Regions from separate parts of the Massilia sp. LXY-6 genome, predicted to be linked through region 2. Evidence: predicted binding sites of a transcription regulator. Region 2 holds the regulator's gene; each other region holds the start of a gene.
What was found. Region 2 encodes sigma-54, which starts transcription at its own class of promoters, with help from an activator protein. Its sites were predicted from a motif close to TGGCANGNAANCTGCTTT; they were not measured.
Positions count from the first base shown of each region.

Region 1 (13,466 bases), on a different contig from region 2:
TAGTACATCTTATTCTGCCTCAGTCCGTAACATATTACTCAACTATGGCAGCTTGTGTGCATATTATTTTTTGTTTTTAGCAATTTTTACGGCATTTTATTCATGAGCCACGATATCTACCTCGACGCCAACGCCACCTCGCCCGTGCTGCCCGCCGCAGCCAGCGCCGCCCTCGAGGCGATGCAGGCCTGTTTCGGCAATCCGAGCAGCAGCCATGCGACCGGCCTGCGCGCCAAGGCCATGCTCGACGGCGTGCGCGTGCGCGCGCGCCGCGTGCTCGGCGCCGGCACCGGCCGGGTGCTGTTCACCAGTGGCGCCACCGAAGGCATCCAGACCGCGGTGCTGTCGGCGCTGTGCGCGGTACGCGAGCGCCGCGCCGCCGGCGAGGAATGCGGCGACCTGCTGATCTACGGCGCCACCGAGCACAAGGCGGTGTCGGAAAGCCTGGCACACTGGAACCGCCTGCTCGGGACCGGGCTGACCCTGTGCGCGCTGCCGGTCGACGGCGCCGGCCGGCATCGCCTGGATCTGCTGCGCGAGCTGGCCCCGCGCGCGGCAATGGTCTGCACCATGGCCGCCAACAACGAGACCGGCACGGTTTCCGACCTGGACGGCATCGCCGGCGTGCTGCGCGAATGCGCCCCGCGCGTCTACTGGATGGTCGACTGCGTGCAGGCGCTCGGCAAGCTGCCGCTGGATCTGGCCGGCTCGCGCATCGACTACGCGCCGTTCTCCGGCCACAAATTGTATGCGCCGAAGGGCATCGGCATGCTCTACGTGAGGGACGGCGCGCCGTACACGCCCCTGATCATCGGCGGCGGCCAGGAAGCGGGCCAGCGTTCCGGCACCGAAAACATGGCCGGCATCGCGGCGCTGGGCGCGGTGCTGGCCGCGCTGGAACAGGGAGACAGCTTCCGCACGCACGCCGAACTGGCGGCGATGCGCGCACGCCTGGCGGAAAGCTTGGTTGAGGCCTTCCCCGGCATCGTGTTCAACGCGCCCTTCGAGCTGACGCTGCCGACCACCCTGAACTTCGCGGTGCCGGACATGGCGAGCAAGGACCTGCTCGACCTGTTCGATGCCGCCGGCGTGCGCGTCAGCGCGGGCTCGGCCTGTTCGGCGGCGAAAGCCGCGCCCAGCTATGTGCTGGAGGCGATGGGCCTGCCGGCGTGGCGCACCAGCGGCGCGGTGCGCCTGTCTTTCGGGCCGCTCGCGACCGACGCTTTCATCGATGAAGCCTGTGCGCGGATCCGCCGCTGCGGCCGGGCGGCGCGCCATCCGGCTCTGGCACCGTCGACGTTCAGCGGCGACAGGAGCGGCCTGCTGCAGGTGAGTGCCGGCGGGCGCCACGGCTGGATCCTGTTCGATGCCGACGCCGCTACCTGCGTGGCGATCGATCCACCGGCCGGCATGGCGGCGCGGATCGCGGCCCAGGTCCGGGGCAGCGGCCTGCGCATGCTGGCGGTGCTGGGCACGGACGCCGATCCGGCCGGTGCCGAAGCCCGCGCCGCGCTGCGCGCAGCCCTCGGCCTGGACACCCATGCAGCGGACACGCTCGGCTGGCCGCGCGCCGGCGCCGGCGTTGGCTCCATCACGCTGGGCGATGGCAGCGCCGCCCCGGCGATCGCGATCGGCGATGAGGTGCTGGTAAGGCTGGCAGGCGGAGATGGCCGCGGCGCCGTGTTCCTGGCCGGCCGCGCCCGCGACGGCAAGCTGGGGCCGGCGGCGGTGCGCCTGGCCTTTACCGGCGGGCTCATGATCGGCGAGGCAGCGCCGCATGGCCTGGCGCGCCTGGTCGACGGCGGGTCGGTGCTGTGCCATGGCCTTGACGCCGGCGGCGCGCCCTGCACCACGGCGCAGGGGCTGCGTACGGCGCCGGCGGGGCCGCTGCAGCAGCTGCAGCCGGAGCGGCTCGATGCCTTCCTGCGCGCGCACGAGGACGCGCTGCTGGTCGACGTGCGCGAAGCCTGCGAGCTCGAAGCGGGCACGGCGCACCTGCACGGCATCGAAGCGCAGGCGGTGCCGCTGTCGCGCCTGGCCGAACACCTCGGCCACTTCCTGGCGGCGCCGCGGCGCCCGCTGGTATTCGTCTGCCGCAGCGGCAACCGCAGCGCGCGGGCGGCGCTGTGCCTGCAGCGCCTGGGCCATGCGCAAGCCTGGAGCCTGGCCGGCGGCCTGGCCCTCGCCCCGGCCGCATAAGAAAGTCCGCGGGGCGGCAGCGTCGCCTGCCGCGCATTGCGCCGGCGGGGCTTTGGCGCGAATACGACAAGTAGCTGCCGGCCGTGGCGGCTTCCAGCTACACTAGCGTTATCCCGTCATTACAATAACCCCCCTTACTAAAAATCGAGAAAACGATGAGCGAACGTACAAGCGTCGCGGCCCTGGCCGCGTTCGGATTGTTGACTGTGGCCGCCAGTACGGCGCTGCCGGCCTATGCCGCCGACTGGAGCGACACGGCGATCAGCTGGCGCTACGGGCAGCGCTTCCGCGAGCCCTTCAACCCGGCCGACATCAAGAAGAACATCTTCGCGCTGACCCACGCCAGCGGCTACAAGTACGGCTCGAACTACTTCAACGTCGACCTGCTGCAGTCCGACAGCAATGACCCCGGCTCGCTGAACCAGACCGAAGGCGCGCAGGAAGCCTATATCGTCTACCGCCACACGCTCGACATCGGCGCGCTGCGCGGCGCGCCCATCGCCTACGGTCCCGTGAAGGGCCTGGGCCTGGTGCTGGGCTTCGACTGGAACACCAAGAACGACGTCGGCTACAACTCGCGCAAGCGCATGCTGGTCCTGGGACCGACCCTGATGTGGGATGTGCCCGGCTTCCTCAGCACCGGCATCCTCCTGATCCGCGAGAGCAATGCGCCGAGCGGCGCCTTCCCGCCGATTTCCCAGGTGCGCAGCCGTTATACCTACGACTACCACCCGATGCTGTCGGCCAGCTGGGGCATCCCGGTCCCGAACAGCTGGGCTGGCGGGTACGGCGCCGGCTGGTCCTTCGAGGGCTACCTGAACTATATTGCCGCCAAGGGCAGGGACGAGGTCGGTAACCCGACCGGCGCCGAGACCAACCTCGACATGCAGCTGATGTACGACCTCGGCAGCCGTTTCGGCCAGCCGAAGAACCGCTTCCGCGTCGGCGTCGAATACCAGTTCTGGAACAACAAGTTCGGCAACACGGCGGCCACGACCGGCAACCGCGGCCAGCGCGCCAGCACGCCGATGGTTCGCGCCGAATACCACTTCTGATCAGTCTATGTTTTTGTCAATTAAATAATAATAAATTGACATCATCATGAGCCGGTGATCAAGATGGGGGAATGATGCAATTGCAAAAATTGCATCATGAAAACCTCATCCCTTTCCCCATCCCCGGCCTGGTCCCGCTGCCTCATCCTGGCAGCGGCCAGCTTTTGCAAGCTTGCCGCCGCGGTTCCTGTCCCGCACGAGCACCAGGAGTTCGAGGCGATGCTCGATGCGCCCTACCACGGCGAAGGCCGCGGCCTTGATGCGCGCACCTTTACACTGTCCTTCGATTACCCGGGCCTGCGCGGACACCGCAAGCTGCGCTGGCACCTCGCATTGGTGGCGCCGGGCGGTCGGGAGGTCGCGCGCTGGCAGGGCGGGACCCTGTCCGGCCGGCCGGTCGACGTACCGGTGCGCTGGCCGGGGCGGCTGGGGAACAGGTTGGCGAACCGGCGGCCCGCACCCGGCGTGTACCGGGTGCGCCTGCGCGCCGCAGCGGGCAGCGAAGAGGTCGAGCAATCCTGGGACATCGCCGTCGGCAGCCCGCCGGTGCCCGCACTGCCGGCCTTCGCTCCGCTGCCCGGCCGGCACACCGTCCTGCAGGCTGCGCCGGCGGCGGGCGCGCTGCCGTACACCGTCTATTACGGCAACCTGCACAGCCAGACCCGCGACAGCGACGGCGGCGGCGCCCTCGATGATTGCCGCGGCGCGCAGGACCCGCAGACCGCGCCCTTCGGCCCGGACGCCGCCTTTCCCTACGCCCGCGCGCATGGCCTGGACATGCTGATGGTCTCCGAGCACAACCACATGTATGACGGCTCGGACGGCACCCGCGCCGATGCCGATCCGGCCGCCGCCAGGGCGCTGTACCAGGCCGGCCTGCAAACGGCACGGGACTTCAACGAACAGCACCGCGACTTCCTGGCCCTGTACGGCATGGAGTGGGGCGTGATCAGCAACGGCGGCCACCTGAACATCTTCAACAGCGACCAGCTGCTGGGCTGGGAAAGGAACGGCAAGGGTGAACTGCTGGCCGACACCGCCACCGCGCGCAGCGACTACGGCGCGCTGTACACGCTGATGCGCAAGCAGGGCTGGATCGGCCAGTTCAATCACCCTTCGCTGAACGACCAGTTCAAGGTGGATGGGGTGCCGCTGGCTTACACGGCGGACGGCGACGAAACGATGGCGCTGTGCGAGGTGATGAACACGTCGGCCTTTTCGGCCAACGACAAGGAAGCGGAAACCCGGCGCAGCAACTTCGAGGCGGCCTGCAACAAGCTGCTGGAAGCGGGCTACCATGTGGCCTTCAGCAGCAACCAGGACAACCATTGCGCCAACTGGGGCGCCTCGTACACCAACCGCACCGCGGTGCTGGTGCCGAACGGCGAGCCGCTGACCCGTGACAGCTTCGTCGCCGCGGTCCGCGCGCGGCGCGTGTTCGCGACCATGGACAAGGAATCGCAGCTGGTGTTTACCGCGAACGGACACTTGATGGGCGAGCGCTTCGACAACCGTGGCGCGCTCCAGCTGTCCGTGCAGTTCGCGAACGGCGCCGGGCGGCGCGCGGCGGCCATCGCGATCATGGAAGGGGTGCCGGGCCGGAACGGCGCGGTGAGCCAATTAACGCTTGATGCGTCGTCGACTGTCACGCCGGCGCCGGGCCAGCATTTCTACTATGTGAAGCTGACCCAGGACGACGGCAAGGTATTGTGGTCGGCGCCGGTGTGGGTCAACCAGCTGGCGGAAGAGCAGCCTTAGAGGCTTGGCGCATCAAAAGCCGAGCGCATCAAAAGCCGAGCGCATCAAAAGCCGAGATTTCTGCCGAGGCCGAACAAGGTGGCCAAGCCCAACACCAGGAAGATCAGGGCCGCGATGCCGTGCACGAGCCTCAAGGGCACGCGCCCGGCGATGCGGTCGCCGAAGTACACGGCCGGCACGTTCGCCAGCATCATGCCCAGCGTGGTGCCGGCCACCACCGCTACCGCACTGGAATAGCGCGCAGCCAGCGCCACCGTCGCGACCTGGGTCTTGTCCCCCATCTCGGCCAGGAAGAAGGCGATCACCGTGGTCAAAAAGACGCCGAAGCGCGCCGGCGCCGCTTCTTCCGCATCGATGTCGTCCGGGACCATGACCCAGGCGGCCATGCCGATGAAGGCCAGGCCCAGCACCCAGCGCATCACGTCGGGGCCGAGCAGCTTGCCGACCAGTGCCCCGACCGCGGCGGCGAAGGCGTGGTTGGCGATGGTGGCGGCAAAGATGCCGAACACGATGGGCAGCGGACGGCGGAAGCGCGCGGCGAGCAGGAAGGCCAGCAGCTGGGTCTTGTCGCCGATTTCGGCGAGGGCGACGATGCCGGTGGAAACGAGGAAGGCGTCCATGTGAAGCGACAGGGCGGGAAAAGCAAAGGCGCGATCATAGCAGAGGCGGGCGCTTTCTAGCATGCATTGAAAATGCTATCCTGCTGGCGCCTGCTTATTCAGCTCAGTCTCCAAGGAATCCCACAGTGCACTCCATGAACCGCATCGCAGCAGCCCTCCTGATCGCATTCTCCGGCGCCGCCCTGGCGCAGGCTCCGGCTCCGGCCGCTGTCCCGGTGTCGACCGCCGCGGTGCCGACCGCCGCGGTATCGACCGCCGCGGCAGCGCCCCAGCTCTCCTACCTCGGCAGCGACGTCGAACGCGTCATGAAGCTGTTCGACGTGCCGGGTATCGCCATCGCCATCGTGAAGGACGGCCAGGTGCTGACTGCGCGCGGCTTCGGCGTGCGCAAGCTGGGCGCGCCCGACAAGGTCGACGGCAAGACCCTGTTCGAAGTTGCCTCGAACTCGAAGGCCTTCACCGCCGCCGCGCTGGCGATGCTGGTCGACGAGGGCAAGCTGGCCTGGGACGATCCGGTCACCAAGCACTTGCCGGATTTTCAAATGTACGACGCGTATGTCACCCACGAGATGACGGTGCGCGACCTGCTGACCCACCGCAGCGGCCTGGGCCTGGGCGCGGGCGACCTGCTGTGGTGGCCGACCACCAGCTTCTCGACCGACGAGATCATCCACAAGCTGCGCTATATCGCACCGAGCACCAGCTTCCGCAGCAGCTACGCCTACGATAACCTGCTGTACATCGTGGCCGGCAAGATCGTCGCCGCGAAGTCCGGCAAGACCTGGGGCGAGACCATCCGCGAGCGCATCCTGACGCCGGTCGGCATGGCCGGCACCACCACCAGCCTGGCGGAAAACGCCGGCAATCCGAACGTCGCCAACGCCCACAGCAAGATCAACGAGAAGATCGCCGCCGTGAAGGCGATGCCGGTGCCGAACGCGGTCGGCGCGGTCGGCATCAACACCAACGCCGAGGACATCGCACGCTGGATGAACGTGCTGCTGGCGGGAGGCAAGCTGCCCGCAGGGGCCGGGACAAGTGCGGACGGCAAGGAAGCACGCCTGTTCAGCGCCAAGCAGGCGCGCGAGCTGTGGACCGCGCAGACGCCGATGCGCACCGGCGAACCGAACGCCAAGCTGGCCGGTACCAAGGCCAACTTCGCCGCCTATGGCCTGGGCTTCCAGTTGCGCGACTATCACGGCCGCCTGCTGGCCCTGCACAGCGGCGCGCTGCAGGGCTTTTATTCAAAAGTGGTACTGGTGCCGGAAGAGAAGCTTGGCATCGCCATCCTCACCAACGCCGAAAGCGGCGGCTCCTTGAACGCGCTGCAGTGGCAGCTGCTGGGGCGCCTGGTGGACAAGGATGACAAGACCGACTGGATCGGCGCCGTCGCGTCGGTCGAGGAAGAGATGCACGCCAAGGAAAAGGCGCGCCTGGCCAAGACCGGCGCCGCGCGCGCGGCGAAATCCCAGCCTTCGCTGCCGCCCGCATCCTACGACGGCGACTACCAGGATCCGTGGTACGGCATCGCCACCATCAAGCACGTGGGTGGCAGGCAGGTGCTGTCGCTGTCGCGCACGCCGGACCTGACCGGGGAACTGGAGCACTTCCAGCACGACACCTTCATCGTGCGCTGGAAGGAGCGCAACTTCAACGCCGACGCCTACGTGAGCTTCGCGCTGAACCCGGACGGCAGCATCGAGCGCATGAAGATGCAGCCGATCTCCACCGAGACCGACTTCAGCTACGACTTCCAGGATCTGAACTTCACGCCCGTGAAGAAGTGACGAGCTAGATAGGCGGCACCGGATTGAAGCCTGAAACCGCCCGGTACTTGCCGCTGCCGTAGCGCAGCACCTGGCGCTGGTCGATCGCGACCGGCGGCGCCAGGTGGGCTTCGGCGCGGCTCATCGCGCCCTGGTAGTGGATGACGAGGTCGCCCGGCTGGCCGCGCGAGGCCTCGATGGTCCAGCCGCTCTCGATGGCGTAGCAGTCATGGCTGTCGGTGTGGGCGCCCTCGGGCAAGTGCGAGGAGACCGGAACCGGTTCCGGCGTATGCGGCTTCACCAGCGGCTGCAGGCGGCGCGCGCAGTCGGCCGCGCTGTCGGCATTCAAGCCGGACAGTGCCATCTCGACCGCCGGCTCGCGCCGCACGGCGCCTTTCTCCACTTCGTACAGCGCCATCCAGGTGCCGCAATACCCGTCCCAGCAGCTTCCGTATTCGATGCCGATGCCCTGGCGCTGCTCCGACAGCGTGACCGCGCGCACGTTCGCCGTGCCGTGGAAGCCGCGCCAGGCAAACACTCCCTGGCGCCCGGCCACGACCCAGGCGGTGCCACGCTGCTCGAACCGGTAGGACGCCAGGGCCATCGGCGTCAGCTGGCTGACCGCCGGCTTGCCGTCCTCTCCGGCCGGCGCCAGGCCGGCGACCAGCATGACGCGCCCGGGGGCCAGGCGCAGCACCAGCTTGGGTTCGGCGATCACGCGCGCCGGTCCGGCGCTCCAGCCGTCGCGGCCGGCACCCGGCGCAGGGCCGGGCAGGGACACGGTCTGCACGCGCGCGGCCGTGCTGTCGGCCCAGCCCGGAAAGGCCAGGGCCATCAGCTGTGCCGGCGCCGGCAGCGCGGCGGATGCGGCGGACATATGCGAAGGCGTGGCGCCGGCGCCCAGCACCGACGCTGCTGCGAGGGCGGCGCACAGCCGGGTGGTCCGCTGCTGCAAATGGGGCATATTCAGATCTTCTTGCCGTTCCAGATTTCCATCATGTCCGGCGAGCCCTGCGAACGGATTCCGTTGTCGGACAGGATGTTCTCGGTGGCGTCCAGCATCTCCTTGCGCGGCAGGACCATGGTCTCGCCTTCGCGCTGGGCGAAGCGCAGCACCAGCAGGTCGTCCTTCAGGTCGCGCAGCAGGGCCACCAGATGGCGCAGGCTGCGCACCGGCACGCCGTTCACCGACTCGACCACCGAACCGAAGCGGTTGCTGTAGCCCGCCGTCAGCTTGTGCGGGAAGAACGGCGAGCTGATGACCACCAGCTCCTCGTGCTGGGCGTCCGGCGCGTCGCCGCGGCGCGTCACCAGCGGGCTGGCGTTGAAGCTGAAGGCGTTCAGCGCCGCCGCATTCGTGTTCATGAAGGCCAGGTATTCCGTGGTGGCGCGCGAGAACACGATTGGGCCATACACGAAATAGGACGGGTAGCCGCCGTTCAGGTCGGGAATCAGGAGCTGGCGCGGGCCGCCGGCCGGCACCTGCACCTGCAGGGTCTTGCCGCCGCGGACCACGGTCAGCGGCACCTTGCCGTCCTTCGCGACCTGCTGCACGCGGTACTGGAAGCGCACGCGCAGGTTCGGGCCCAGCTTGACCATGCCCTGGTTATCGACCGGATAGTCGCCAATGCGGGTGATGAGGTCCCATTCCTTCAGCGGATAGGCAGGGTCGGTGCTGTGGGGGCGGTGCACGATCGCGCCCTCGACCGACTTGTCGAGCTTGAGGTACTGGCGCAGGACCGGGTTTTCCAGCGTCTGGATGGAGTCTAGCAGCAGCGGCTTGCCGTCGTAGCGGCCGTCCGCGATGTCGCTCAGGAACAGTTCGACCTCCTCGTTCGGGATCACGTAGCCGATGTTCTGGGCATTCGCGACGCCGGAGAAGGCCAGACCGATCATGCGGTCGCCGGCGATCACCGGACCGCCGCTGTTGCCGGGGTTGATCGGCGCGTCGATCTGGACCCGCAGGCCGGCGTTGCCGAAGCCGTAGGGGACGAATTCGACGCGCGAGACGATGCCCTTGGTGATCGACAGCGAGCTGCCGCCGACCGGATAGCCGTAGGCGAACACCTGCTCGCGCACGTCCGGCAGCACGCTGGCGCGCGGCAGCGCCGGATGCTTGTCGAAGAAGGATTCGTCGTCGAGCTTGAGCACGGCGAGGTCCATGCCGCGCGCCACCGCCACCACCGTGGCCCCGACCTTGTCGCCGTCCTCGCTGGCCTGCACCTGCACCTGGCTGGCATAGCCCACCACGTGGGCATTCGTGAGAATGCGCTTGCCCTCGATGATCACGCCGGAACCGGTGACGTCCTGCGGCGTGGCCTTGGTCCACGGCTTGTACGGGTCGGGCCGGCGCAGCGTCGAAAAGATCTTGACGACCGAACGTTCGACGCGGGACGAGATGGCGGGCGCGGTCGGCGCAGCCTTGGCATCCTTGTCCTGGGCCTGGGCGGCGAGGCTGGCGGCAGCGAGCAGGGCTGTGGCAGCGATACGAGAAAATGTCATGCGTTTCTTTAACTTAAAAAATTGCTGGTTGACTATACACCGGGCGGCCCCATAAAAGTTCACAAATATTCACCAGTGCGTCACATTGTTGGTTTTACGAACTTGAGCGTCATGCGGTCGCTCTCGCCGATGGCCTGGTACTTCGCGCGGTCTTCGTCGCGGTTGGCGAAGGTCGGCGGCAGCGCCCACACGCCGCCCTTGTGGTCGGCATTGTCCTTCGGGTTGGCGTTGATCTCGGATTTGCCGGCCAGCTTGAAGCCTGCGCTCTCGGCCATCTTGATCACATACGACTCGTGGATGTAGCCGCTGGAAGCCTTGGCGTCCTGCGGCATGGATTCCGGCAGGCGGTGATCGGTCACGCCCAGCACGCCGCCCGGCTTCAGGCTCGTGTAGATGGCCTTGAACATGTCCTTGACCTTGTCGTCGCCCAGCTCGACGAAGTTGTGCACGTTGCGGAAGGTGAGCACCATGTCAACGCTGTTTGGCGCGGCGAAGTTGTAGATGGCCTTTGGCGGATTGAAGCCGCCCCGCACGACCTTGTCATACACCGCCGGGTTGGACTCCAGCATCGTCTTGGAGATGAGGCCGCCGCCGATCAGCTTGCCGTCCTGGCGCAGGTAGGGTGCCAGGATCTCGGTGTACCAGCCGCCTTCCGGCAGCAATTCGACCACCGTCATGCTCGGCTTGATGCCGAAGAAGCTCAGGGTCTCGTACGGGTGGCGATACGCATCGCGCGCCACGTTGGCGGCGCTGCGGTGGCTGCCGGCAATCGCCGCGCGCAGTTGCGTGTCGTCGGCCTGCGCGGTGCCGGCCAGGCCGGCCGCAAGCAAGGTAGCGAGGATGAATCGTTTCATGTTCGGGTCTCCAGGATCGGTGGGTGCCGGCGCCATGCCGGTTCTGCTGGCGATCATCGGCCAGTCGATAATTGTCGTCAAGTAAAGATTGCATATACATCAAATGCGTCCGCGCGGACACTGTCCGGACACGCCGCGGACACGTGCAAGCCGGACACTGGACGGCTCCCGCATCCGCAAACATGGCCTCAAGCGCTTGGCATAAAGATTGCCTATTCAAAAACTTTGCTTGCTGATATGGTTCAGCAGCACAAGACAAAGTAGAAGCGCAGCATAACAAGAGCGGTCCGTCCGCCGGGCCACTGTCCACCTCAGGAGACGTCAATGGAACGCCGTACTTTCCTCAACATCAGCGGCCTGGCTTTCGGCTCGATGCTGGTGCCCGTATTCGGCCGCGCGATCGCCGCCGAAGAGCTGCTCAACCCGATGCCGGCCGCCGCCAAGAAGATGTTGGCCGACACCGCGCTGGGGGCCGCCACCAAGGCCGGCGCCAGCTATTGCGACGTGCGCATCGGCCGCTACCTCAACCAGTACGTGATCACCCGCGACCTGAACGTCGAGAACGTGGTCAACACCGAGTCGGCCGGCATCGGCGTGCGCGTGGTCTGCAACGGCGCCTACGGCTTCGCCGCCACCAACGACATGAGCCCGGACGGCGTGGCCGGCGCGGCGCGCCAGGCGGTGGCGATCGCCAAGGCGAACGCCAGGCTGCAGTCCGAGCCGGTGCGGCTCGCACCGGTCAAGGGCATGGGCGAGGTGTCGTGGGCCACGCCGGTGGTCAAGGACTGGCGTACGGTGCCGATCAAGGAAAAGGCCGAGCTGCTGATCGCCGCCAACAAGGCCGGCATGGACGGCGGCGCCAACTTCATGCAGTCGATGCTGTTCCAGGTGAACCAGCAGAAGTACTTCGCGTCCACCGACGGCTCCTACATCGACCAGGACATCCAGCGCCTGTGGGCGCCGCTGACCGCCACCGCGGTCGACAAGGCGACGGGTAAATTCCGTTCGCGCCAGGGCTTGTCGGCGCCGGTCGGCATGGGCTACGAATACCTGGCCGGGCGCAAGGAAGACAAGATCAAGGCCGCCGGCGGCGTCGCCACGCTGTACACGAAATCCTATGACATCGTCGAGGACGCGCGCGCCGCGGGCCGCGACGCCAAGCGCAAGCTGAGCGCCAAGAGCGTCGCGCCGGGCAAGTATGACCTGATGCTCTCGCCCGAACACCTGTGGCTGACGATCCACGAATCGGTCGGCCACCCGACGGAACTGGACCGCGTGCTGGGCTACGAGGCCAACTACGCCGGCACCAGCTTCGCCACCCTCGACAAGTGGGAGTCGAAGAAATTCAACTACGGATCAAAGCTGGTGAACATCGTGGCCGACAAGACCACCCCGGGCTCGCTCGGCAACGTCGGCTACGACGACGAAGGCGTCCAGTGCAAGCGCTGGGACATCATCAAGGACGGCGTGCTGGTCAGCTACCAGGCCACGCGCGACCAGGCCCACATCATCGGCAAGACCGAATCGGACGGCTGCTCGTACGCGGACAGCTGGAGCAACGTGCAGTTCCAGCGCATGCCGAACGTGTCGCTCCAGGCGGGCACGAAGAAGATGACCCCGGACGAGATGGTCAAGGACATCAAGAAGGGCATCTACATCGTCGGCGACGGTTCGTTCTCGATCGACCAGCAGCGCTACAACTTCCAGTTCGGCGGCCAGCTGTTTTATGAGATCAACAACGGCAAGATCGGCCAGATGCTGGAAGACGTGGCCTACCAGTCGAACACCCAGGACTTCTGGAATGCCTGCACCGCGCTGTGCGACGAGCGCGACTGGCGCATGGGCGGCTCCTTCTTCGACGGCAAGGGCCAGCCTCCGCAGATTTCCATCGTGTCGCACGGCGCCTCGACCGCGCGCTTCAACGGCATCAACGTCATCAACACCGCCCGCAAGATCGGCTAAGGCAGGGAGCACACCATGACCATCCTGACCCAGGAACAAACCAAGCATATTTGTGACCGCGTGCTGTCGCTGTCCAAGGCCGACGAATGCAGCGTGACCGTGGAAGGCAGCCGCAAGGGCAACATCCGCTTCGCGCGCAACGCGGTCTCCACCGCCGGCCTGGCGGAAGACACCGGCATCGCCGTGCAGGTCGCCTTCGGCAAGCGCCAGGGCACCGCCACCATCAACGAGTTCGACGACAAGTCGCTGGAAAAAGTCGTGCGCCGCGCCGAAGACCTGGCCAGGCTGGCGCCGGAAAATCCGGAGTTCATGCCGGCCGTCGCCAAGCAGAACTACCGCGCGTCCGAGACCTTCAGCAAGAAGACCGCCGCGATCGATCCGGAATTCCGCGCCCAGTCCGCGGCCTATGCGATCGAAGCCTGCCGCAAGCAGAAGCTGGTGGCCGCCGGCTTCTTCAACGACAGCACCTCGTTCACCTCGGTCGCGAATTCGAACGGCGTGTTCGGCCACCAGATTGAAACCGGCCTGGACTTCACCTGCACGGTCCGCACCGAAGACGGCCGCGGCTCCGGCTGGGTCAAGCGTTCGGCCACCGACGCTGCGAAATTCGATCCGCGCGAAGCGGCCGACGTGGCGATCGAGAAGGCACTGCGCTCGGTAGACTCCCGGGCGCTGGAGCCGGGCCGCTACACCGTGATCCTGGAGCCGGCCGCGACCTCCGAACTGCTCGGCTTCATGCTGTTCGGCTTC
Region 1 covers NZ_JBKFGF010000054.1:34,217-47,682, forward strand. Annotated here, with positions in the region: gene ACI48D_RS22090 (aminotransferase class V-fold PLP-dependent enzyme) at 103-2,199, shown strand; gene ACI48D_RS22095 (outer envelope protein) at 2,355-3,254, shown strand; gene ACI48D_RS22100 (CehA/McbA family metallohydrolase) at 3,351-5,012, shown strand; gene ACI48D_RS22105 (TMEM165/GDT1 family protein) at 5,057-5,632, opposite strand; gene ACI48D_RS22110 (serine hydrolase) at 5,767-7,419, shown strand; gene ACI48D_RS22115 (hypothetical protein) at 7,424-8,362, opposite strand; gene ACI48D_RS22120 (trypsin-like peptidase domain-containing protein) at 8,365-9,900, opposite strand; gene ACI48D_RS22125 (class I SAM-dependent methyltransferase) at 9,981-10,754, opposite strand; gene ACI48D_RS22130 (TldD/PmbA family protein) at 11,079-12,716, shown strand; gene ACI48D_RS22135 (TldD/PmbA family protein) at 12,732-13,466, shown strand, end outside.
Region 1: the regulator sigma-54 is predicted to act here: its motif matches at 10,952-10,969, upstream of ACI48D_RS22130 (TldD/PmbA family protein).

Region 2 (13,466 bases):
GATGCCCAGCTTGACCGCGTGGATCGGCATGCTGTCCAGCAGCAGCGTCGCCTGGCGCGCGAGCAGGCCGGCATCCACCGGCACCACCTCGTGCACGCGCTCGTTGTCCTGCACCGTCAGCGCCGTCACGATCGGCAGCGCATGCGCGCCCTGGGCCGCGATCGCTTCGATGTCGGCCTGGATGCCGGCCCCGCCCGACGGGTCGAGGCCGGAAAACACCAGCACGCAGGGGCGTACCTTGTTCAGCTTCACTGGGCAGCCCCACCGAGCCGACCCGCCATCGGCGACGAGGGCGAGGCCGCGAAGCGCCGCGGCATCCGTCCCGCCAGATACGCTTCGCGGCCGGCCTCCACGGCAAGGCGCATCGCGCGCGCCATGCGCACGGGCTCGCGGGCGAGCGCGATGGCGCTGTTCATCAGCACGCCGTCGCAGCCGAGTTCCATCGCCACCGCCGCATCCGAGGCCGTGCCGACGCCGGCGTCGACCAGTACCGGCACCTTGGCCTGCTCGATGATCAGCGACAGGTTCCACGGATTCAGGATGCCCATGCCCGAGCCGATCAGGGACGCCAGCGGCATCACGGCCACGCAGCCGATCTCTTCCAGCATCCTGGCCTGGATCGGATCGTCGCTGCAGTAGACCATCACGTCGAAACCGTCGCGCACCAGCTCCTCCGCGGCGCGCAGGGTTTCGGGCATGTTGGGGAACAGGGTTTTCTCGTCGCCCAGCACCTCGAGCTTCACGAGCTTGTGCCCGTCCAGCAGTTCGCGCGCCAGCTGCAGGGTGTAGACGGCGTCCTTCGCGGTGTAGCAACCGGCCGTGTTGGGCAGGATGGTATAGCGCGAGGGCGGCACCACGTCGAGCAGGTTCGGCGCGTTCGGATCCTGGCCGATGTTCACGCGGCGGATCGCCACCGTGATGATCTCGGCGCCGGCCGCTTCCGTCGCCTCGCGGGTCTGCTCCAGGTCGCGGTACTTGCCGCTGCCGACCAGCAGGCGCGAGCGGTATTCCTTGCCGGCGATGACGAGGGGCCGGTCGTTCATCTGATCCATGTGGATCTGATTCATGTTCATGTCGTTCATGTCGTTCACCTCTGTTCCGATTCGTTGAGGAGGGCGGATCAACCGCCGCCGATGGCGCGCACCACGTCGACCCGGTCGCGCGGGGCCAGCACGGTCTCTCGCCAGCGTTCGCGCGGCACCACGCGGCGGTTCACGGCCAGCGCCAGCGCCTGGCCGGTCATGCCCAGCGCTTCGACCAGCGCGTCCAGGGTGGCTGCCTCGGGCTGCGCCGCATCGAATACATACGGCGCGCCGTTCAGTTCGAGTTCGATCTCCAGCATGCCTATTCCTTGTGATAGAGCTCGGCGCCCTTGCGCATGAACTCGACCGCCTTTTCCTGCATGCCGCCGGCCGCGTAGTCGCGCACCTCCTGGGTGATCTTCATCGAGCAGAAGTGCGGGCCGCACATCGAGCAGAAGTGGGCCACCTTGGCCGAGTCCTTCGGCAGCGTCTCGTCGTGGAAAGAGCGTGCCTTGTCCGGATCGAGGCCGAGGTTGAACTGGTCTTCCCAGCGGAATTCGAAGCGCGCTTTGGACAGCGCGTTGTCGCGGATCTGGGCGCCCGGATGGCCCTTGGCCAGGTCGGCCGCGTGCGCCGCGATCTTGTAGGTGATGATGCCGTCCTTGACGTCGTCCTTGTCGGGCAGGCCCAGGTGCTCCTTCGGCGTCACGTAGCACAGCATGGCGGTGCCGTACCAGCCGATGTTGGCGGCGCCGATGCCGGAGGTGATGTGGTCGTAGCCCGGCGCGATGTCGGTGGTCAGCGGGCCCAAGGTGTAGAAGGGCGCCTCGTGGCACTGCTCCAGTTGCAGGTCCATGTTTTCCTTGATCAGGTGCAGCGGCACGTGGCCGGGGCCTTCGATCATGGTCTGCACGTCGTGCTTCCAGGCGATCTGCGTGAGTTCGCCGAGGGTGCGCAGCTCGGCCAGCTGGGCTTCGTCGTTGGCGTCGTAGATCGAGCCCGGGCGCAGGCCGTCGCCGAGGCTGAAGGTGACGTCGTAGGCCTTCATGATTTCGCAAATCTCCTCGAAGTGCGTGTACAGGAAGGACTCCTTGTGATGGGCCAGGCACCACTTGGCCATGATCGAGCCGCCGCGCGAGACGATGCCGGTCAATCGGTTCGCCGTCATCGGCACGAAGGGCAGGCGCACGCCGGCGTGGATGGTGAAGTAGTCGACGCCTTGCTCGGCCTGTTCGATCAGGGTGTCGCGGTAGATCTCCCAGGTGAGGTCTTCGGCCTTGCCGTTCACCTTTTCCAGCGCCTGGTAGAGCGGCACGGTGCCGATCGGGACCGGGCTGTTCCGGATGATCCACTCGCGCGTCTCGTGGATATGCTTGCCGGTCGAGAGGTCCATCACGGTGTCGCCGCCCCAGCGGATCGCCCAGGTCATCTTCTCGACTTCCTCGCCGATCGAGGAGGTGACGGCCGAGTTGCCGATGTTGGCGTTGATCTTCACGAGGAAGTTGCGGCCGATGATCATCGGTTCCGATTCCGGGTGGTTGATGTTGGCCGGCAGGACGGCGCGCCCGCGGGCGATCTCGTCGCGCACGAACTCGGGGGTGATCTCGTGCGGAATGCTGGCGCCGAAGGACTGGCCCGGGTGCTGGCGGCCCAGCAGCGCCGCCATTTTCTTCCCGGTCGGGCCGGCGGCTTCCAGGCTGCGCAGGTATTCCTGGCGCCGCAGGTTCTCGCGGATGGCGACGAACTCCATCTCGGGCGTGACGATACCCTGGCGTGCATAGTGCATCTGCGTGACGTTGCGTCCGCTGGCGGCGCGGCGCGGCTCGCGCTGCAGGTCGAAGCGCAGCTCGGCCAGCTTCGGGTCCTGCAGGCGTTCCTGGCCATAGCGCGATGACGGGCCGGCCAGTTCGACGGTATCGCCGCGCTCGCGGATCCACTGGCTGCGCGGGCAGGGCAGGCCGGAGCGGATGTCGATGCGCACGTCCGGATCGGTATAGGGCCCGGAGGTGTCGTAGACCCAGACTGGCGGGTTCGGCTCGGCACCGAACGAGGCCGGCGTGGGCGACTGGTGGATTTCGCGCATCGGCACCCGGATGTCGGGACGCGAGCCGGCCACGTGGACCTTGCGCGAATTGGGAAGAGGCGTCACGGCCGCGGCATCGACCGTGGCGCTGGCGGACAGGAATTTCGGATCGGCGTTCAAGTGCACTCCTTGTATCACTGTAGATCGGCGATCCAGCGGAGGAGTGCAAAGATTCGTAGGCACGAGGGCATACGCGGACTCTGTAGCTTCCCTTCGCTGGCATTATCCAGATCAGGTTCGGAGGGTATTTCTCACCCACGTCCGATCTGATGTGATCGGAGCAGGACCCCTAGCGTTGTCGTCATCTCATGAAGAGGCGACGGGCAGCAGTGTACGTGGGTTTTGAAGCAATGGCAAACTTGGTGCGATACTATCCGCCCCTGAAGTCGATCACGCTCGCGATGCCTACCCTGTCCCAACTCCTGCTGTACCCGATCAAATCCTGCGCCGGCATTGCCGTCCAGAAAGCCACCCTGCTCGAGTCCGGCCTGGCCGCGCACGGCGTGCACGACCGCGAATGGATGCTGGTGACGGAAGCCGGCCAATTCCTGACCCAGCGCGAGTTCCCGCGCATGGCCCTGATCCGGCCGCGGCCGGAGGACGGCACGCTGCGCGTGTGCGCACCCGGGATGGCCGACCTGCTGCTGCCGCTGTCCTGGCAAGAAGACGCGCCCACGCGCCAGGTGCAGATCTGGGACGACGTGGTCGGCGCGGCCGATTGCGGCGAGCCGGCCGCCGGCTGGTTCACCGAAGCGCTCGGCACGCGCGAGCGGGTGCGTCTGGTGCGCTTCCACCGCGACGTGGTGCGCCCGACCAGCGTCAAGTGGACCGGCGGCGTGCCTTCGCACACGCGCTTCGCCGACGGCTATCCGCTGCTGCTGATCGGCCAGTCCTCGCTCGACGACTTGAACCTGCGCCTGCGCGCGGCCGGGCGCGCGGCGCTGCCGATGGACCGCTTCCGCCCGAACCTGGTGGTCGCGGGCCTGGAAGCCTTCGAGGAGGACTACACGGCTTCCCTCAGCACGGGCGCGGCCGAGATCCGTCCCGTGAAGCCCTGCGCGCGCTGTCCGATCCCCGCCGTCGACCAGGCCAGCGGCGTGCCCGGCCCGGATCCGCTCGACATCCTGCAGACCTACCGCGCCAACCCGAAACTCGACGGCGCGGTCTGCCTGGGCATGAACTGCATCGTGTCGGCCGGGGCCGGCAGCCGGCTGCGCGTGGGCCAGGAACTGGCGGCAGAATTGGCCTTTTGACAACACTCGCGCAGTTTCGATTTGCAATACGGCAGAGTTGGCGTAATGTAAGGGCTAATTGCCGAAAGGAATGTCCATGCACGAGCAGCAGGGCGCCAGTGTGCGCGAACTGATGGCCGAGAACGCCGCACTGCGCAGGCAGCTCGCCAGCCTGATCGACCAGGCCGAAAGCAACCACGCGATCATGATGCGCCACCAGGCCTTCGACCTCGAGATCGTGGGTGCGGGCAGCTTCCAGGAGCTGGTCGCCACCATCTTCCGCCAGCTGCCGATCGTCTCGAACCTCGACATCGTGACCCTGTCGCTGGTCGACACCGGCGCCGACATCTTTACCGTGATGCACAAGCTGGGCGTGGACTTCGAGGTCCTGCCCAACCTGCTGTTCCATGAGTATCCCGGTGAGCTGGGCTTCGACATCGAACCCGGCCGCACGCCCAGGCCCCGCCTGCTGCCCTACCACCCGGTCAGCCATGCGGCGGCGTTCCCACATCCGCCCGCCGGACTGGCCAGCGTCGCGCTGGTGCCGCTGCTGCGCAACCGGCGCCTGATCGGCAGCCTGAACCTGGGCAGCCGCGACTTCAGCCGCTTCACGCCGCTGCTGGGCACCGACTTCGTCGAGCACATGGGGTCGATCATCGCGATCTGCCTCGAGAACGTGATCAGCAACGAGATGCTGAAGTACATCGGCCTGACCGATGCGCTGACCGGGGTCTACAACCGCCGCTACATGGACCGCCGCCTGGCCGAGGAAATCGCCAGGGCGCGCCGCCAGTCCTACCGCATCTCCTGCATGTACATCGACGTCGATCACTTCAAGCAGGTCAACGACAGCTACGGACACCAGGCCGGCGACGACGTGCTGCGCGAAGTCGCGGCGCGCATCAAGGCCGAGTTGCGCATGTCGGACGCGCTGGGCCGCTTCGGCGGCGAGGAGTTCGTGGCGCTGCTGATCGACGCCGACCTGGAGAGCGCCAGCCTGGTCGCGCACCGCATCCGCGCCAGCGTGGCCGACCGGCCCTTCCTGCTGGGCGACGGGCAGGGGCTGCCGGTGACGGTCTCGATCGGGGTCGCGGCCCTGGACGATTTCGAGCGCGAGCATGCGGCCGAGGAGGTGGCCTCGGCGCTGGTCGCGCAGGCCGACCAGGCGCTGTACCAGGCCAAGCAGAACGGCCGGAACCAGGTGGTTGCGGCGTAGGGCGGGACCACGTGCCCACCCTACCTCAATAAACGCCCCTCGGCACGGGTGACCGCCGTTCCCGTCCCGCGCAGCACCACCACGTCGCCGGCGCGCAGCTCGGTGTCCCCTTCCGGCTCGATGCGCTGAGTGCCGCGCCGGACCGCCGTCACCTCGGCGCCGATGTCATCCAGCTCGAGGTCGCCGATGCAGCGCCCGACCGCGCCGGCGTCCTCGTTCAGCATCACCGAGTGCAGGCGCACATAGCTGTGCTCCGGATCCTCGCTGATGTCGCTGGCGCCGTGGAAGAAGCCGCGCAGCGAGGCGTAGCGCTCGTCGCGCGCGGCCTGCACCCGGTGCACCACGCGCCGCAGCGGCACCCCCATCACCACCAGCGCGTGCGAGGCCAGCATCAGGCTCGATTCCAGCGCTTCCGGCACCACCTCGGTGGCGCCGGCCTTTTTCAGGACGTCGAGCTCGGTGTCGTCGTGGGCGCGTACGATCACCGGCAGTGCCGGCGCCAGCTCGTGCACCAGGTGCAGCACCTTGAGCGCCAGGCGGGTGTCGGCGAAGGTGATCACCAGGGCACTGGCGCGGTTGATGCCGGCCGCGATCAGGGCCTCCCTGCGCGAGCAGTCGCCGTAGGAGACGTTGGCGCCGGCCGCGCGCGCTTCCTGGACCCGTTCGGGATCGAGGTCGAGCGCATACCAGGGCAGTTTTTCTTCCGACAGCAGGGTGGCCAGGCTCTGGCCGCTGCGCCCGAAGCCGGCGATGATCACGTGCTTCTGCGCCGCCATCGTGTTTCTGGCGATCTGGGTCAGCTGCAGCGACTGCAGCATCCATTCGTTGGACGCCATCTTCATCACGATCTTGTCGCTGTGGGCGATCGCGAAGGGCGCGGCCAGCATCGACAGCACCATCGAGGCCAGCACCAGCTGGATCAGGAACGGGTCGATCAGCTTCGAGCCGGAGGCCAGGTTCAGCAGCACGAAGCCGAACTCGCCGGCCTGCGCCAGCGCCAGGCCGGTGCGCATCGCCACGCCGTCGGACGAGCCGAAGGCCTTCGCCAGCGCGGCGATCAGGGCGAACTTGAGCAGCACCGGCGCCACCAGCAGGAGCAGCACGATCCACCAGTTCCGCACCACCAGCTCCAGGTTGAGCAGCATACCGATGCTGATGAAGAACAGGCCGAGCAGCACGTCGCGGAAGGGCTTGATGTCCTCTTCCACCTGGTGCTTGTACTGGGTCTCGGAGATCAGCATGCCGGCCACGAAGGCCCCCAGGGCCATCGAGAGGCCGGCGCGCTCGGTGATCCAGGCCGCGCCCAGCGTCACCAGCAGCAGGTTCAGCATGAACAGCTCCTGCGAGCGGCGCTTGGCGACGATGGTGAACCACTTGCGCATCAGCTTCTGACCGAAGAACAACAGCAGCGCCAGCACGCCGGCGGCCTTCACCGCGGCCCAGGCCAGGTTCATCGCCAGCTCCTCGGCCGGCCGCGCCAGCGACGGAATCAGGATCAGCAGCGGCACCACGGCCAGGTCCTGGAACAGCAGGATCCCGATGATGCGCCGTCCGTGCTCGCTCTCGAGTTCGAGGCGTTCGGTGAGCAGCTTGGAGACGATCGCGGTGGAGGACATCGCCAGCGCGCCTCCCAGCGCCAGCGCGGCCTGCCAGCCGATGTTCAGCGGCGCCGGCAGCCGCGGGCTCAAGAGCGCGGCCAGCATCGTGACGAGGATGGTCAGCGTCACCTGGGCCAGGCCGAGCCCGAACACGATGCGCCGCATCGCCCTGAGCTGGGCCAGCGAGAATTCGAGGCCGATCGAGAACATCAGGAACACCACGCCGAATTCGGCCAGCGCGTGGGTAGTGGGGCCGTTGTCCGCCAGGTTCAAGGCATGCGGCCCGATCAGCACGCCGACCGCCAGGTAACCCAGCATCGGGGGCAGGTGGAGCATCCGGAACGCGACCACGCCAAGGACGGCGCTGCCCAGCAGGAGGAGGGTTAGTTCAAGGCCTGATGTCATGCGGGCTGCGGGCTATGTCCTGTAATATGTCTGCTCGGTTACATCTGGCAAGTTTTTTGCTTTCGCAATTCGGCTATACTTCCACCATGAGTGTAACCGATGAAAAAATAATGTTGACAAGTTTTGACGAGACCCAGGCGAAGCGCGCACTGGAGCTGGCACGCGAGACGCTGGACATCGAGGCTGAGGCCATGCGCAAGTTGAGCGCGCGCCTCGGGCAGGACGACAGCCTGCCGCGCGCAGTGGCGCTGATGCTGGCTTGCCGCGGCCGCGTGGTGGTCTCGGGAATCGGAAAATCGGGCCACATCGGCCGCAAGATCGCCGCTACCCTGGCTTCGACCGGCACGCCGGCCCTGTTCCTGCACCCGGCCGAAGCCGCGCACGGCGACCTGGGCATGGTGACCGCGCAGGACGTCCTGGTCGCGATCTCGTATTCCGGCGAAAGCGCCGAGCTGGCGGTCGTCATCCCGGCCGTCAAGCGCATGGGCGTGCCGGTGATCGCCATGACCGGCAAGCCGGGCTCGCGCCTGGCGCAGGTATCCGACGTCCACCTCGACGTCGCGGTCGAGAAGGAGGCCTGCCCGCTGAACCTGGCGCCGACCGCGTCCACCACCGTCACCCTGGCACTGGGCGACGCCCTCGCGGTGGCGCTGCTGGAACTGCGCGGCTTCAAGTCGGAAGATTTCGCCCTGTCGCACCCGGGCGGCGCCCTCGGCCGCCGCCTGCTGACCCATGTGCGCGACGTGATGCGCAGCGGCGACGCCGTGCCGAAGGTCAAGCTGGACGCGCCGCTGAGCAACGCCCTGCTGGAAATCTCGCAGAAGGGCATGGGCATGACCGCCATCGTCGACGACGCCGGCCGCCCGGTCGGCATGTTCACCGACGGCGACCTGCGCCGCCTGATCGAGAAGGTGCAGGACTTCAGCAAGGTGGTGATCGGCGACGTCATGCACGCGAATCCGCGCCGCGTCCATCCGGAGCAGCTGGCGGTCGACGCCGTCGCCGTGATGGAAGAGTTCCGGATCAACCAGATGCTGGTGACCGACGCCGACGACGTGCTGGTCGGCGCCCTGCACATCCACGACCTGACCCGCGCCAAGGTGATCTGATGACTCCGCTGGAACATGTGCAGCGCGCGGCCCGCGTGAAGGTCATGATCTTCGACGTCGACGGCGTCCTCACCGACGGCAGCCTGACCTATAACGCCGACGGCGAGATCACCAAGACCTTCTATGTGCTGGACGGCCTCGGCATCCAGCTGCTGAACCGCACCGGCGTGCAGACCGCGATCATCAGCGCGCGCAATTCGCCGATCGTCGTCAAGCGTGCGGCGGACCTCGGGATCACCCACGTATTCCAGGGCCAGCACGACAAGCGCCTCGCCTTCGCCGAGCTGCTTGCCAAGACCGGCGTGACGGCCGAGCAGTGCGGCTACATCGGCGACGACGTGATCGACCTGCCGCTGTTCACCCGCGTCGGCTTCGCCGTCACGGTGCCGAGCGGCCATCCGGAAGTGCAGTACCGCGCCCACTATGTCACCAAGAACCCGGGCGGACGCGGCGCCGTGCGCGAAGTCTGCGACATGGTGATGCGTGCCCAGGACACCTACGAACAGGCGCTGGCCCCGTATTTTGGATAATCCATCGCAAGCCATGGCGACCACCACCTACGTCAACAAGCGCACCGCGCATCGCTGGCGCCTGCTGGCCTTGATGCTGGCGGGCGTGTTCTTCGCCTTCGGCAGCTTCTGGCTGGTGCAGGTGATGCGCGGCGGCGGCGATGCGCACAACGTCAACGTGGGCAATGATCCCGACTACATCATCGACAACTTCAGCTTCGTGCGTATGTCGGAAACCGGCCAGCCGCGCTACGTGATCTCGGGCAACCGCCTGACCCACCGCCCGGCCGACAACACCTCGGTGATCGACAAGCCGGTCGTGCAGAGCATGAGCACCGACCATCCGCACATGACCATGACGGCGAACACCGCCAACGTCAACCAGGACCAGAACCAGATCGACCTGGTCGGCAACGTCGACATCTCGCGTCCGGGCAGCGCGACCTCGCAGCCGCTGCGCATCCGCACCGAAGCGCTGACCGTGCTGCCGGACGAGGAGATCTCGAAGACCGACAAGCCGATCGAGATGAAGCTCGGCGCCGCCTCGGCAACCGGGGTCGGCATGGTCGCCAACAACGCCACGCAACAGCTGACGCTCGGCGGGCGCGGCCGGATCATCTATCCGCCGCGTGCCGCACGCTGACAGGACAACCTGAAAGGATTCGCATCCAATGAAAAAAATATTCGCTGTCGCCGCGCTCCTGCTGGCAAGCCTCACCGCCACGGCCGAGCGGGCGGATTCCCTCAAGCAGGCCCAGATCGACTTCGACAACGGCCATATCGACGAGGCGACCCAGACCCGTATCCTGACCGGCAATGTCGTGCTGACGCGCGGCACGCTGCTGATTAAGTCGGACAAGGCCGTGATGAAGGAAACCCCCGAAGGCTACATGCTGCTGACGCTGACGGCCGCGCCGGGCAAGACCGCGAGCTTCCGCCAGAAGCGCGACGGCGGCCCCGACCTGTGGACCGAGGGCCAGGCCCAGCGCATCGAATACGACGAGCGCACCGAGGTGGTCAAGCTGTTCTCGAACGCGGTCGTCAAGCAGCTCGAAGGCAAGCGCATGACGAGCGAGGTGAACGGCCCGTTCATCTCCTACGACAACCGTACCGAGCAGGCGAACGTGCACAACGACGCCAGCGGCGCGAGCAAGGCAGGCGGCGGCCGCAGCACCATCATCATCGCGCCGCGCCGTGCCGTGCCGGCTGCGGCACAACCCGCGGGAGCAGCCAAGCAATGACGGATGTCCATGCAGAAGCCGGCGCCATCGCAGACGGCGCCATCGCAGGCGGCAGCACCCTGGTCGTCAAGGGACTGCAGAAAAGCTACGGCAAGCGCCTGGTGGTGCGCGACGTCTCGCTGCAGGTCGCCTGCGGCGAAGTGGTCGGCCTGCTCGGCCCGAACGGCGCCGGCAAGACCACCTCGTTCTACATGATCGTGGGCCTGGTGCCGGCCGATGCCGGTGCCATCGTCATCAACGGCACCGACATCACCAGCCTGCCGATCCACCGGCGCGCCATGCTGGGCCTGTCCTACCTGCCGCAGGAAGCTTCGGTGTTCCGCAAGCTGACGGTGGAAGAGAACATCCGCGCCGTGCTCGAACTGCAGCGCGAGAACGGCAAGCCGTTGAGCCGCGCCCGCATCGACGAGCGCCTCGACGAACTGCTGGCCGAGCTGCAGATCGAGAAGCTGCGCGAGAACCCGGCGCTGTCGCTGTCGGGCGGCGAACGGCGCCGCGTGGAGATCGCGCGCGCGCTGGCGACCGATCCGCGCTTCGTGCTGCTGGACGAGCCGTTCGCCGGTGTCGACCCGATCGCGGTGATCGAGATCCAGCGCATCGTGCGCTTCCTGAAGGAGCGCGGCATCGGCGTCCTGATCACCGACCACAACGTGCGCGAGACGCTCGGCATCTGCGACCGCGCCTACATCATCAACCAGGGCGCGGTGCTCGCATCGGGCCGGCCCGACGATATCATCGCCAACGAATCGGTCCGCCGCGTCTACCTGGGTGAACACTTCCGGATGTAGTCATGAAACAGACGCTGCAACTCAAGACATCACAGCACCTTGCGCTGACACCGCAACTCCAGCAGTCGATCCGCCTGCTGCAGCTGTCCACTCTCGAGCTGCACCAGGAGATCGAACAGGTCCTGGGCGACAACCCGCTGCTCGAGCGCCTCGACGATCCGCTCGACCGTTCCGTGCGCCTGCTGGCGGACGGCGCGATCAACAACGGTTCGTCGACCTCCACCACGCCTGACTCGCCGCCCTCGTCCAGCCAGGGAGAGGAGGGCGGCGGCGGCGGCGGCGAAGCCGAAGGCAGCGACGGCGACAACGGCGACTCCGGCGGCGCCGAGCGCGAGATGGACTGGGGTGAGCCGGGCCGCTCCGGCAGCGGCGGCGAGGAAGAGGACGGCCGCCCGCAGCTGGAAGCCAGCCCCGTCTCGCTGCGCGAACACCTGATGGAGCAGGTGCGCCTGACCTGCATCTCGCCGCGCGACTGCGCGCTGGTCGAGATCGTTGTCGACACCCTCGACGACAACGGCTACCTCGAGGAATCGCTGGACGAACTGCACGCGCGCCTGCCGGCCGAACTGGAAATCGAGTTCGACGAAGTGCGCACCGCCCTGTCGCTGGTGCAGAGCATGGACCCGCCCGGCGTGGGTGCGCGCAGCGCCGCCGAGTGCCTGGCACTGCAGATCCGCCGCATGCCCGGCGTGCCGATGGTGACGCGGCGCATGGCGCTGACCATCGTCGAACGCTACCTGACCTGGTTCGCGCAGCGCGAATTCAACAAGCTGAAGAAGGCCCTCGACTGCGACGACGAGGACCTGCGCGAAGCCCAGGTCGTGATCCGCCGGTGCAATCCGCATCCGGGCGCGGCCTTCGCGTCCGATGTCTCCGACTTCGTGGTGCCGGACGTGATCGTGCGCCGCGCGAAGGATGGCTGGAGCGTGCAGCTGAATCCCGACGTGATGCCGCGCCTGCGCGTGAACAGCCTGTACGCCGCCTTGATGAAGCAGGGGAAATCGGAGTCGCAGCTGGCGGCGCAGCTGCAGGAAGCGAAGTGGCTCATCAAGAACATGCGCCAGCGTTTCGACACCATCCTGCGGGTGGCGCAAGCCATTGTCGAGCGCCAACGGAACTTTTTCTCCCATGGCGCGGTTGCCATGCGGCCCCTTGTTTTACGTGAGATAGCTGATACACTAGGTCTACACGAGAGCACGATTTCTCGGGTGACAACTCAAAAATACATGCTGACGCCGCACGGCATGTTTGAGTTGAAGTACTTTTTCGGGAGTCACGTCGCGACCGAGGCAGGAGGTGAAGCATCCTCGACCGCGATCCGGGCCCTCATCGTACAACTCACAGGAGCAGAAGACCCTAAAAACCCTTTATCCGATAGCAAGATCGCGGAGATGCTAGGGGAACAGGGAATGGTTATCGCACGCCGCACGGTTGCGAAGTACCGTGAGGCGCTGAAGATCCCTCCCGTCAGCCTCCGCAAATCCCTGTAGCTATTTTTAGCAGCAAGCTCTTGCAATAACGCCGTCCGGCGCGCGACCTGCGCATGCCAGGCAGCGCATCTTCAAAGGAGTGTGTATGAATCTCACTATCAGCGGACATCATCTCGATGTAACCCCAGCAATCCGAGAATACGTACAGAACAAGCTCGAACGCATCACCCGCCATTTCGATCAAGTGATCGACTCCCACGTCATCCTCTGCATAGACAATCTCACCGAGAAAGAAAAACGCCAGAAGGCCGAGATCAACTTGCGCGTTGCCGGGAAAATCGTTCACGTTGCGAGTGCCGCACACGACCTGTACGCGGCAATCGACATGCTGATGGACCGACTCGACAGGCAAGTCCAGAAGTACAAGCAGATGCTCCAGGATCACAGTAGTACGCCGCTGAAACGCATGGCCAATGAAGGGGGAGAGGAAGAAGCTGCCGCTGCAGCGTGACGATTCCGCTGGCGCAGCACAGGTAAGGAAGGGCGCATTGGCGCCCTTTTCGTTGTTGGGCGCTAGAATGCCGTTTTCCTTTTCAATCAATAAAAAGAGACATGAGCGAATACGTGCAGACCCGGGTGGCGAACGGCACCGGCGTGATTACCCTGGACCGTCCCAAGGCCCTGAACTCGCTGTCGCTGGAGATGGTGCGCGCACTCACGGAAACCTTGCTGGCCTGGCGCGACGACGCGAACGTCGACGCCGTCGTCATCACGAGCAGCAGCGAGAAAGCCCTGTGCGCGGGCGGCGACATCCGCTTTTTCCACCAGGCCGG
Region 2 covers NZ_JBKFGF010000021.1:115,864-129,329, forward strand. Annotated here, with positions in the region: gene thiD (bifunctional hydroxymethylpyrimidine kinase/phosphomethylpyrimidine kinase) at 1-252, opposite strand, end outside; gene ACI48D_RS10920 (thiazole synthase) at 249-1,073, opposite strand; gene thiS (sulfur carrier protein ThiS) at 1,121-1,342, opposite strand; gene thiC (phosphomethylpyrimidine synthase ThiC) at 1,345-3,225, opposite strand; TPP riboswitch at 3,297-3,406, opposite strand; gene ACI48D_RS10935 (MOSC domain-containing protein) at 3,507-4,358, shown strand; gene ACI48D_RS10940 (diguanylate cyclase) at 4,435-5,553, shown strand; gene ACI48D_RS10945 (monovalent cation:proton antiporter-2 (CPA2) family protein) at 5,574-7,556, opposite strand; gene ACI48D_RS10950 (KpsF/GutQ family sugar-phosphate isomerase) at 7,667-8,665, shown strand; gene ACI48D_RS10955 (KdsC family phosphatase) at 8,665-9,195, shown strand; gene lptC (LPS export ABC transporter periplasmic protein LptC) at 9,209-9,817, shown strand; gene lptA (lipopolysaccharide transport periplasmic protein LptA) at 9,846-10,415, shown strand; gene lptB (LPS export ABC transporter ATP-binding protein) at 10,412-11,203, shown strand; gene ACI48D_RS10975 (RNA polymerase factor sigma-54) at 11,206-12,693, shown strand; gene hpf (ribosome hibernation-promoting factor, HPF/YfiA family) at 12,779-13,144, shown strand; gene ACI48D_RS10985 (enoyl-CoA hydratase/isomerase family protein) at 13,246-13,466, shown strand, end outside.

Region 3 (4,765 bases), on a different contig from region 2:
TGTAAGTCGCAACGAGCGCATGGACTGGATCGAGCCTGCCCTTGCGGGCCTGCCGTTGACGCGCCAGTGCGAGCTCGCTGGTGTCCCGAGAGCGACGGTGTACCGAAGGCTGGAGGCGATGGTCCGCCAACAGCATGAGGACCAGGAGGACAACGCGCTGCGCGTCCTGATCGACGAGGAGTACACCAGTCGGCCGTTCTACGGCAGCCGGCGCATGGTGGTGTTCTTGCGCGGCCGAGGACACCGCGTCAATCGCAAGCGCGTGCAGCGCCTGATGCGGGAAATGGCTCTGGCAGGCATGGCGCCGGGCCCGGCGACGAGCAAACCGCATCCGCAGCACAAGGTCTATCCGTACCTGCTGCGTGGAGTGGCGGTCACGCGGCCGAACCAGGTGTGGAGTACGGATCTGACCTATATCCGACTGGCGCGTGGTTTTGCCTACCTGGTGGCGATCATCGATTGGTACTCGCGCCGGGTGCTGGCCTGGCGGATCAGCAACAGCATGGACGCGTCATTTTGTGTGGACTGCTTGGAAGAGGCCTTGCGCCACCACGGCAAGCCCGAAGTGTTCAACAGCGACCAGGGTTCGCAGTTCACCAGCGACGTGTTTATCGGCGTGCTCAAGCGCGAAGGCGTGGCGATCAGCATGGACGGGCGCGGGCGGGCACTGGACAACATCTTTGTCGAGCGCCTATGGCGTAACGTGAAGTACGAGGACGTGTACCTGAAGGGCTACACCAACATGGCCGAGCTGACAGTCGGTCTGGCGCAGTACTTTGCGTTCTACAACGCCGAGCGGCCGCATCAGGCCCTGGGCTACGGGACGCCAGATCAAGTTTACCGTGCTGGCGTCGGGGGCGGTGCGCCGATCATCGACAAGTTCGGCGACGCGGTGCTCGAGCATGCGCAAGATAGCATTACGGGGCAGCGCCGGGCAGCTGCTGAGGTAGAAACGGACATAGCTTAAACTCGCCGGCTGATTGTCTTGACTGATGGGTCCACTTTAGACAGTCCAGACGCAAGATTGTGCTAACCACACTTGGAACTGGTCGGTGCTGTGCTTGAATTTAAATTGCGTGATCTTCTACGAATACACCTGCCATGGAGTGACTGATCGAAAAATCGGCCGAGCACAATAGATTTCGGCCGGTTCAGATTTCCAGACTGGATCAAAGCGAAATTAAACTTTCTGCTTTGAAAACTTCCGACGAGCTGCCGTCGTGCCTAGCAGGCCTAGTCCAAGAAGCGCCAAGGTTCCTGGTTCTGGCACCTCACTACCAGGGCCTGGCTCGGTTGGGCCTCCAGCAATCGCCGAACCAAAAGTGATATTGTCAAACGCGATCTTATTGACGGTGCCGCCAAAATCGATCGAATGTGCAATGCCCGCGAAACTTACACCTACCGGAGTGAAATTGCAATAGTCGCCGGTCGGATCTCCGCTGCATCCATTGTTATACTGTGATGCTAAGTTGATCGAGCCAAGCAGTTTACCTGTCGCGTTTAAACCATCATAGACGTTAACTACTGCCGCTTCAGAAGAGCTATAGAAAAACGAAAATCCAGTATCGAAGCCGGCTGAACTGTTCAGAATCGCGCTTCCGGTCAGGAAAAACATGACAGTATTCGGCGAAGGTTCATTAGCGAAATTTCCGCTGCCGCCGGCATCCGCATCTATCACTGCTAGCGTATTTGAACCAAATTCAATGCCGTAATTGGTTCCACTATTCCCATTGCCGTCCGTTCCCCCATTGTAGAAATTAAGCACTGAGGCACCGTTCCCAATGCCTTCGAAGGTAAGTACGGTAGGTGCAGCGGAAGCGCTAGCTACAGCCGTAGTGAAGAAAAAAGCTAATGCAAGTTGAATTTTATTCGGCATGGATATTCCCTTGTATTGTGGAGGTTTTTGTGCTGCGCGAAGTAATTAGCAATATGCGTGCCAACAAATTAAAGAAACGCTAAGCAATTGAATAATAAGGTGCTTCTTATCAATTCTTAAAAACTTACTCTTGCTTTGGTTTATTAATTGTAAGTTTTATCGACATCGTATTTTATTTACAAATATTAACAATGTTAAAATAATTAAAGAGTTTTAAAGAGTTAATATTTATTTATAAGCGGAATTATTCTTGCCTCGGCTGCTGCGTAATCAGTCAAGAAACCCTGCTTCTTGCGGCAGTGTGAGCGTGGACGAGCATGCGCGCACTCATGCACAGACGGCGGCGGTCAGCTAATCCGCTAACCGACGGGCTGTTGATAAGCGGATTAGTCGGATTAGCGACGTGCGCCGCCTTCGCATCATCCCGTCCAGGGATGCGGAGACGGAAGGTCACAGGCGAACCTCGTGCTGGGGCTACACGTTGGTCAAGCGCAGGGCTTTACCCAGGTAAAACTCCATCAGGACTGCCGCGCGTGGCATCCATCTTCGGTCACGGTGGTCGCCGCGGGATCGTTCATCACCGCGAGGACTACGGCGATGCGGGCGAGGTGCTCGGCGGCTTTGCTTGCTAAGCCGCGGACCTCACGCAGTTCGCCAGCGATTGCCTGTTCGATCTAATTGTGCTGGTCGATCCACAGGCCAGCGGTACTCTGCGGGTATGAAATCAGACAGCGCGAGAACAAACCTTGGTCCTTCAGGATCGGAGATGGGCAGACTGCCAAGCGAGGGGATCAGGTCTTTCTCCAGCCAGCCGCTCACTTTTATGAAGTGCCTAAGGCGAGCGTGCGCTGCTTGCCGAGGTAGCGGTACGCGAGGCGCCAGTACTTTCCGGTCGCGCTGACATGCAGGTACATCCCGTTGAAATCAGCATACTTCTCGCCGTTGGGCCACCGCGGTGCTTCACTTGTCGTACGAAGGTGTCGGTTAGGACCATCGCTCATCCTTGGGATGTTGGTACCAGCACGTCGCCGGCATTGGCGATACCAAGAGAAGTACCAACAATTGGTCGATATACGATGATACTTCTTGTTACTGAGCAAGACAGCAAAAAGCCCGCAGTTCATAGGAAATGCGGGCTGATGATACGATGTAAAACCGGGTAGTACAGTGTTGTGGTGCCTCCGGCCGGAATCGACGAGTCCGCTAGAAGCAGCGTGGCTGCTGGGTTTTCTTGGCAAGCTCATCTGTGACGTGGATACACGCATGGATACATAGCTGTTCAGAGTTAGGGGGCGGTTTTCGTTTGCGGAAGCCCGCTGACTACTTGGACCCTCGTCGCGGATCTGCGTTCACTGTCAGTCGGCATCAATATTCCAATCCGGTCGTTGCTCCAATAGTATTTCCGCCTCCTGAAAACTGGCGACAACCTGGAGCGTGTCCGTATCGTAGAGTTCCTGTAGACCGGCGAAGTGCAAGCCGGCACATCGCAATACCAAACGACGGCCTCCGTCCCGGAATGCAAAGTCGCTGCTCGCTGGGCCACACGGAAGGCGATGCACTCGACCTTGCCGATATATTCTGACTTCGTCGGACAGGGCTTCTCCTTCTTTGTCCTTGTAGCCGACGCTCCAGGCGACTGAATGGCGGTCCGGTGCCATCACTAAGTTGATCGCTGGAAAGCCATCAATTAAGGAAGCGCGGTTGCTTGCATCTATCACGTGGACGCGTCGCAAACGGTCCAAGTACGCGCGCTTCAGCGTACTTGGAGGCATAGCGGCGGAAATTGACACGCGGGCCACTAGCATGGCAAAGATGATCCAGCGGATACTTCGCATGTTTATTCCGGTATGAACTGACACCATGAAGTCCAGAGCTACACGCCACATCACGAACATTTCACGTGACCGCGCCAACTCAAGTTACCGGACGGCGAACGGGATAACGTTACTACGCCGTGGGTCTTGGAAGATGTGCAAACAAAGCGTGCCGTAAGCTTGCTCTGATTGTTCCATTGGGGATGATCGAACGTGGATATGACAGAGTCGATCCCGTCCACCTTGGCGGTTGTCCCAGCGTAGCCCTTCCATTTGGCCTTTCCTGCGGCATCGTAGACCGTCCAGTTCTCACCATCTACGCCATCTTCCTGTTCGATCGCCAGGAATTCCTTTTCGTCTGGCGAGAACAAGACGGTATGCCCGGCATGCATCAACCGCCCAGTGTCATCGAACAAAAGATCCCCCGAGTAAAAGTCTTCATCCATCCTCTCGATCAGATGAGCCTTGGCTTGAGGGGCGTAGCCGCAGTAGCGCCAGCGCAAGCCGCCCATCTCTTCATATGGCGGCTTGTCGACAAATCGCTTCGCTCCTTTTGCCGTGATAACCTCCAACACATGCTTTTCCACGCGACGCGCACCCTTGGGCGCTTGTCCCAGCGCAGTCCGCTCGACCTTTGCTGTTTCGCACGAAAGAGTGGACTGAGACTCCCTGCACAGCACTGCGGTACTGGCCAAGGCAAGCGTTGCGCAAACAAGCGCTCGACTAATGACGGTAGATGACATATGCCGGTTTCTCCTCGCGATACTCTTTACCTGGCCAGAACCCGTTCTTTTGCACAAAATCGGATATCCAGTTTTTCCCATCAAAGCCTTGAATGTGGCCGCTCTTATGATGCGTAGTTGCCTGTATCACTGCAACATCACCTTTCAGCGGCTTGAACGTTGACAGATCGTCGACCTTCACCGTGTGGAACCCGGCGCGTAACATTGAAGGCCCCCAATCCTTGGCGTGCACTGGCCACGTGCCTGGTTTGTAGCCGCCGTCGCGGAGTGCTTCTCTCACAAAGTAGGCACACCGCCCTTTGCCAAAGCCCGTGCTGTCCGCGTTGTTGCGC
Region 3 covers NZ_JBKFGF010000083.1:9,462-14,226, reverse strand. Annotated here, with positions in the region: one part of gene ACI48D_RS25365 (IS3 family transposase) at 1-967, shown strand, start outside; gene ACI48D_RS25360 (PEP-CTERM sorting domain-containing protein) at 1,181-1,876, opposite strand; partial or broken gene ACI48D_RS25355 (Arm DNA-binding domain-containing protein) at 2,707-2,870, opposite strand; gene ACI48D_RS25350 (hypothetical protein) at 3,232-3,711, opposite strand; gene ACI48D_RS25345 (hypothetical protein) at 3,762-4,433, opposite strand; gene ACI48D_RS25340 (CHAP domain-containing protein) at 4,414-4,765, opposite strand, start outside.
Region 3: the regulator sigma-54 is predicted to act here: its motif matches at 1,922-1,939, upstream of ACI48D_RS25360 (PEP-CTERM sorting domain-containing protein).